2 regions of the Arthrobacter sp. RAF14 genome follow, and region 1 is predicted to be linked to the other one. Evidence: riboswitches for the same ligand, from Rfam matches in the RefSeq annotation. Region 1 holds a riboswitch; the other holds the start of a gene.

Region 1 (3,604 bases):
ACCATCGCCACCATGGTCCTGGACGCGCTGAACGTCCGGCACAATCTGGAACCGCTCTCCCCCAAGCCGCTGCCGGAGAAGACCTGGCGCACCGCCCGCACGGAGGACTTCCTCTGGGCCCGGGAGCACCTGTTCCCGTGGGTTCTGCGCCGTCTGCGCCACCAGTCCTCCGGCGACGGCATCCAGCCGAAGCGCCCCGTCCCCGGGCCGGTGTTCCTCCCGGGTCAGGAGCTCTGACTCAGGAGTTCTCCGCCGGCGCCGGTTTCCGGAACGCGTTCCTCATGTGATCGCTCGTGAGGAAGTCCCCGATGCCGATCATGATCAGGCTGAACACGATCTGCTCGGTCACCATCCAGAGCGGGTACAGCCCGGGAATGGCGGCCATGACCAGCGTGACCACGGGGAAGATCTGCGCGAAGAGCCGGAGCCGCTGGTACGCCCAGTACCAGCCCTTGGTCGCGCGCCACGCGAAATAGAACAGGGTGGCCGTCATGGCCAGCACCACCACGGTGCGCATCCACACGGCGAACGGCACGGGCTCGCCGCTGCTCGCCAGCACGAGTGCGACGACGACGGCCCCCACCCCCAGGACGAGCTCGACCACCAGGAGCCACAGCACCCAGGTGAAGGCGCGGCGCGTCTTCGGATGGAGCCGCTGATGCTCCTCGATGAGGACGCCTGCCTGGCGTCCTCCGGCGATGCGGTCCAGGCGGAGCAGAAGTGGTTCCAGAGCCATGTTCGGAGCCTACACCGGGCGACTCACCGCCCTCGGACGGTCTCCGTCCGAGACGAGCCTGCCCCTGTGCACGACGAACCTGCCCCTGTGCCCTCAGCCGATCCATCATCGCTGAGTCCGCTATCCAGGTGGTGAATCCGCTACCAGATGTAGCGGGTCGTCCCCAGGAGCGCGCCCAACTGGCCGGCCTCGGTGAGGAACCCGTCGTGCCCGATCTCCGAGGCGATCCGGTGCACCGCGACGTCGCCGGGCAGGGCTGCGGCGAGGGCCTCGGATTGGGACGGAAGATACAGCCGGTCCGACTCGACCGCAGCCACGAAGAACTCGACCGGGCTGTCCGCGAGGGCGGCCTCCACTCCCCCGCGGCCCCGGCCGACGTCGTGGCTCATGAGCGCCTCCGTCAGGGCGATGTAGCTGTTGGCGTCGAAGCGGCGGACCAGCTTGGAGCCCTGGTGGTCCAGGTAACTCTCCACCTGGTACCGGCCCCGCTCGGCGAGGGCCGACGCGCTGAGCGGCTCCTCGCCGTCCTGCGGTTTCCGGCTGAACCGGGCTTCCAGCTCCGCCTCACTGCGGTAGGAGATGTGCGCGATCCTGCGGGCCAGGGCCAGTCCGGCCTCCGGGGCCGGACCGCCGTAGTAGTCGCCGTCCCGGAAAGCCGGGTCCTGGCGGATGGCGAGGGTCTGGGCCTGGGCCAGCGCGATCTGCTCGGCCGTGCTGTGGGCGCCGACGGCGATCACGGCGCACTTGCGGACCCGGTCCGGGAATCCCGCAGCCCATTCCAGGGCCCGGGCGCCGCCCATGGAACCGCCGACCACCGCGAACCACTGACGGATCCCCAGCCGGTCTGCCAGCCGGGCCTCGGCCGCCGCGGCGTCGCGGAGCGTGATGAAGGGGAATCGCGAGCCCCACGGCTTGCCGTCCGGCGCGGGGCTCGACGGCCCGGTGCTCCCATTGCAGCCGCCGATGATGTTCACGGACACCACGAAGAACCGGTCCGTGTCGATAGCACGGCCCGGTCCCACCAGTCCGTCCCACCACCCTTCCTCGTCCGAATCGCCCTGCGCCACGTGGGCGCTTCCCGTGAGCGCATGCTGGATGAGGACGGCATTGCCGGCGTCCGGCGCCAGGGTTCCCCACGTCTCGTAGGCGAGAGTGACCTCCGGCAGCTTGCCACCGGCTTCGAGCTCCAGCGGCCCGACGACGGCGGTGCGCTGCACGCCGTGGCGTGCGCCGGCGTCGCGGTCCGGCTCATGGGCGGGGGCCTCCCGCACGGTGGACAGAGGACGGGATGCAGCGATGGTCATGGGGCCTCGTTTCCTGACGCTTGCCCGCACCGTCTGGTGCCGGGCCGAGTCTTCACCCGGGGCACCCCGCCGCAGGAGGAGGGTTGCCGGCCAGCGAACCGGGGTTTGGCACTGGCACTCGTGACTCTGGGACCAGTCTAAATGATGCGCTGGGACCGTTTCTGAAGATGACGTCTCATGAGACGGTTCCCCGCGATTTATGTTCGCCGGGAGGGCGCAGGAGGCCGCGCATTCCGAAGAATACGCGGCCCTGCAGATGTCCCGAGGGACTCAGACGGCAGCCTTGGCCGCCCGGAAGCCGGCGTCCAGGTCCGCCAGGATGTCATCGATGTGCTCGATGCCCACCGCGAGCCGGACCAGGCCCGGGGTGACGCCCGCGGCGCGCTGGCGCTCCTCGCTCAGCTGGGCGTGGGTGGTGGAGGCGGGGTGGATGACCAGGGAGCGCACGTCGCCCAGGTTGGCCACGTGGGAGTGGAGTTCCAGGGCGTCCACGAAGGCCTTGCCGGCCTCCAGCCCACCGGCGATCTCGAACGCCACCACGGCGCCGATGCCGTTCGGGCCATACTTGCGCCCCCGCTCGAACCACGGGCTGCTCGGCAGTCCCGCATAGGCGACGCGCTCGACGTCGTCGCGGGCCTCCAGGAATTCGGCCACCTTGAGCGCGTTCTCCACATGCCGCTCCACGCGCAGGCTGAGAGTCTCCAGACCCTGGGCGATGAGGAAGGCGTTGAACGGACTGACGGCGGATCCGAGGTCACGCAGCAGCTGCACACGCGCCTTGAGGATGTAGCTGAGGTTGGCGCCCAGAGCGCCGTCGGCGCCGAGATCCCGGGCGTAGACGAGGCCGTTGTAGCTTTCGTCCGGGGTGTTGAAGCCCGGGAACTTCTCCGGGTCCGCTCCGAAGTCGAACTTGCCGGAGTCGACGATCACGCCGGCGATCGCCGCTCCGTGGCCGCCCAGGTACTTGGTGGCGGAGTGCACCACGATGTCGGCGCCCCATTCGAGCGGCCGGATGAGGTACGGGGTGGCGAGGGTGTTGTCCACGATCAGCGGGACACCGGATTCGTGGGCCACGGAGGCGACGCCCTCGATGTCCAGGACGTCCTGCCGCGGGTTGGAGACCACCTCGGCGAAGAACAGCTTGGTGTTCGGCTGCACCGCGGCGCGCCAGTGGTCCAGGTTGTCCGGGTCCTCGACGAACGTGACCTGGATGCCGAACTTCTTCAGGGTGTTGGCCAGGAGGTTGTACGTGCCGCCGTACAGGCTGGGGCTGGCCACCACATGGTCGCCGGCCTCCGCGATGTTGAGGATCGCGAACGTCTCCGCGGCCTGACCCGAGCTGAGCAGCAGGGCGGCCAGGCCACCTTCGAGGCTGGCGATGCGCTGCTCCACGGCATCCTGGGTGGGATTTCCGATCCTGGTGTAGATGGGGGCCAGCTCCGCGAGCGCGAAGCGGTTGGCCGCACTCTCGGCACTCGGGAACACGAAGGACGTGGTCTGGTAGATCGGCAGGGCCCGTGCGCCCGTGGCGGCGTCCGGCTCCTGACCGACATGGATCTGGCGG
Region 2 (3,604 bases), on a different contig from region 1:
GCGTCGCGGCTGGAGTCGCTACGCAGGGTCCTGGACGCGGGAACCCAGGAGGAACGCGAGGCCAAGGAGCTCGGCACGCCCTGACGGCGCGGTCACGTCCGGGGCCCGGATGAGCTGGGACGCTCGCTTTGTGGGTACGGTTTAACCCATGACGGACTCCTCCCAGAACTACACCGATGACCTCCGGCTTGCCCATGTCATGGCGGACCAGGTGGATGCCCTGACCATGGCCCGCTTCAAGGCCCAGGATCTGACGGTCGAGACCAAGCCGGATCTGACGCCCGTGAGTGACGCGGACCGGAGTGCCGAGGAGTACATCCGCGCTCAGCTCTCCCGGGCCCGTCCGCGGGATTCCGTCATCGGCGAGGAGTTCGGCACCACAGGGCATTCCTCGCGCCGCTGGGTGGTCGACCCGATCGACGGCACCAAGAACTTCGTACGCGGCGTGCCGGTCTGGGCCACGCTGATCGCCCTCATCGAGGATGATCAAGTGGTGGTCGGCGTGGTGAGCGCCCCCGCCCTGAGCCGCCGCTGGTGGGCTTCCAAGGGTCACGGCGCCTACACCGGACGGTCCCTGGCCTCGGCGACCCGCCTGAAGGTCTCCGACGTCCACCGTCTCGAGGACGCCTCACTCTCCTACTCCAGCCTGGGCGGCTGGAAGGAACTCGGCCTGCGGGACGAATTCCTCGACCTTCATGACACGGTCTGGCGCACCCGCGCCTACGGGGATTTCTGGTCGTACTGCCTGCTCGCCGAAGGCGCCGTGGATCTGGCATGCGAACCGGAACTGAACCTCTACGACATGGCGGCCCTGGTCCCGATCGTGACCGAGGCCGGTGGGCGTTTCACCTCCCTGGACGGCCAGGACGGCCCGTTCGGCGGCAACGCGGTGGCCAGCAACGGCATTCTGCACTCGGAGTTCCTCCGGAGGCTCAACCCCGGGCTGGACGATCTGCTGCAGGCTCCCTGAGCAGGTCATATTCCTCGTAATATTGGCGGCGCGTTCCTTCGGGGACGCGCCGCTGTTTTACTCTCGTAATCAGGTCACGAGTGCCAGCGCTAAACCCCGGTTTGCTGGCCGGCAACCCTCCAGACGCGGTGGGGTGCCCCGGGTGACGACCAGGCCGTCCACAGAAAGTGGTGCGGCAAGCGCGGTGCCCGCCTGTGCGGGCCCCTCACGATGCAGAGGTCCAGCATGTCCGTCAACACCCTCGCCCCCCGCTCCGCCGTCGCAGGAAACGAGCGCGGTCACGCGCCGTCGTTGGCCGCCAATCCGTTCGCCGCGGTCACCGGCGCGGAGATTCAGGCCCCGCTCATCCAGGGCGGCGCGGTCCGCTACGCAAACCTCGACTACGGGGCTTCCGCCCCCGCGCTCAGCGTGGTCTCGGCCTATCTGAACGAGATCCTGCCGTATTACGCGAGCGTGCACCGCGGCGCCGGATACGCCTCCCAGATCAGCACTTCGGTCTATGAGAACGCCCGGGAGATCGTCCGCGACTTCGTGGGCGGCCGCCCGGACGACCTGGTGATCTTCACGCGGAACACCACCGATTCACTGAATGTCCTGGCGGGCTGCCTGCCGCAGCGCCAGGGCGAACAGGCCGGCGACGTGCTCTACCTGGACATCGAGCACCACGCCAATCTGCTCCCCTGGCAGCGGGTCGGGCACCGGAGCCTGGTGGCCCGCGAGACCATCGCCGCCACCGTCGCCGCCCTCCGGGAGGAACTCGAAACCGGCGGCGTCGCCCTTCTTGCCGTCACCGGCGCGTCCAACGTCACCGGGGAGATCCTGCCGATCGCCGAGCTCGCCGCCCTGGCACACGAGTACGGCGCCCGGATCGTGGTGGACGCCGCCCAGCTGGCGCCGCACCGCCGGATCGACATCACCGCGCTCGACGTCGACTTCCTCGCCTTCTCCGGCCACAAGCTGTATGCGCCGTTCGGCGCCGGAGTCCTGGTGGGCCGCGCCGATTGGCTCGACGCCGGCACACCGCACCTGCTGGGCGGCGGCGCCGTGCGCGAGGCCCGCCTCGACACCGTCGTGTGGACCACCGGCCCGGCACGCCACGAGGGCGGCTCTCCGAACGTGCTCGGCGCAGCGACCCTGGCACGCGCCACCCAGGTCCTCGCCTCCCTGGATCACGACTCGTGGCAGCAGCATGAGGCGGACATCCGCCGGCACCTGGAGGAGGGCCTCTCCGCGCTGGAAGGCGTCACCGTGCATCGGATCTTCAGCGATTCTGCTGATTCGATCGGCGTGGTGAACTTCTCCGTGGAGGGTTACGACGCCGGCCTGGTGGCTGCCTACCTCTCGGCAGAGCACGGGGTGGGGCTCCGGGACGGCAAATTCTGCGCGCATCCGCTCCTCAAGCGTCTGGGTCTGCCGGCCGGTTCCCTCCGTGCCAGCTTCGGCCTGGGCTCGCGGCTCGAGGACGCCGAGCGTCTCATCGAGGGCATCCGCCGGCTCCGCGAGCACGGTCTGGGCTGGGATTACGTCGTGGACGCCGGACGCTGGGTCCCGGCGAACGACGAGCGGAGCTACCCTCACTGGGCCCCGAACACCCCCGGCACGGCCGGCGCCGCGCCCTGCACGACCACGGACTGAGCACCACCGCGGACCGAGCACCACCGCAGGCTGAGCCGGGCGGCTGCGGGTCGGGTCCGGGCGGCGGTTCCGCCCCGAGGGGATCCGCACCCGTCCCGCTTGTGCCACTCTTTAACGGCAGTGTCTCCCGGCGGCCCGCGGGAGACGTCCGTCGTCGTCCAGGAGTCACCCGCATGTCAGCCCGTCACGTCTCCCCACCCGGTGGTCCCCGCATGGACACCTCCACCCGACGGGAGATGGGCCGGGCCTTCGAGCAGGGCGGGGAACACTACGCGCAGGTCCGGCCGTCCTATCCGGAGGAAGCGGCCTCGTGGTGCGTTCCCGCAGGAGCACGGTCCGCGGTGGATCTCGGAGCGGGAACCGGCAAGTTCACCGAGCTGCTCGTGGACCTCGGCCTTGAGGTGACGGCCGTGGAGCCGTCCGCCGACATGCTCGCGCAACTGCACGCTCAGTTCCCCGGCGTCGCGACGGTGGAGGGGACCGCGGAAGCCACCGGCCTCCCGGCGGAGAGCGCCGATCTGATCACCGTGGCTCAGGCCTGGCACTGGTTCGACCCCCTGGCGGCGAGCGCGGAGGCCGTCCGGGTCCTGCGCCCGGGCGGGACCCTGGCGCTGGTCTGGAATCAGCTGGACACCTCGGTCCCGTGGGTGCACAGGCTGTCCCGCATCATGCACGCCGGCGACGTCATCAAACCGCACTTCGTGCCCGCCGTCGGGCCCGGCTTCGGCGAGCTCCAGGGGGCCGTGATCCCGTGGCACGACCGGGTCACTCCGCAGGATCTCCTGGAACTCACCAAGTCCCGGTCCTACTACCTGAGGGCCTCCGCCCCGACCCGAGAGAAGGTCCTGGGAAACCTCGAGTGGTACCTGCACGAGCACCTGGGCCACGGGCCGGAGGAAGTCCTCACCCTTCCCTATCGCTGCTACGCCTGGAAGGCCGCGCGGACCTGACGGTCACACTTGCGTCCACGTCTCGGTCACTTTAGAGTTTTAGGCAAGC

The links. A riboswitch is a leader RNA that binds a small molecule or an ion and turns the genes downstream of it on or off. The one in region 1 is predicted to bind S-adenosylmethionine.
Region 2: another riboswitch for S-adenosylmethionine. It lies ahead of AB4Y75_RS03755 (aminotransferase class V-fold PLP-dependent enzyme); the one in region 1 lies ahead of metX (homoserine O-acetyltransferase MetX).

What each region holds. Positions count from the first base shown of each region.
Region 1 covers NZ_JBFREG010000002.1:168,933-172,536, forward strand. Annotated here, with positions in the region: gene AB4Y75_RS08440 (SGNH/GDSL hydrolase family protein) at 1-237, shown strand, start outside; gene AB4Y75_RS08445 (hypothetical protein) at 239-736, opposite strand; gene metX (homoserine O-acetyltransferase MetX) at 877-2,040, opposite strand; SAM riboswitch class IV at 2,052-2,166, opposite strand; gene AB4Y75_RS08455 (bifunctional o-acetylhomoserine/o-acetylserine sulfhydrylase) at 2,311-3,604, opposite strand, start outside.
Region 2 covers NZ_JBFREG010000001.1:799,344-802,947, reverse strand. Annotated here, with positions in the region: gene rsgA (ribosome small subunit-dependent GTPase A) at 1-84, shown strand, start outside; gene hisN (histidinol-phosphatase) at 149-970, shown strand; SAM riboswitch class IV at 1,043-1,158, shown strand; gene AB4Y75_RS03755 (aminotransferase class V-fold PLP-dependent enzyme) at 1,196-2,605, shown strand; gene AB4Y75_RS03750 (methyltransferase domain-containing protein) at 2,779-3,555, shown strand.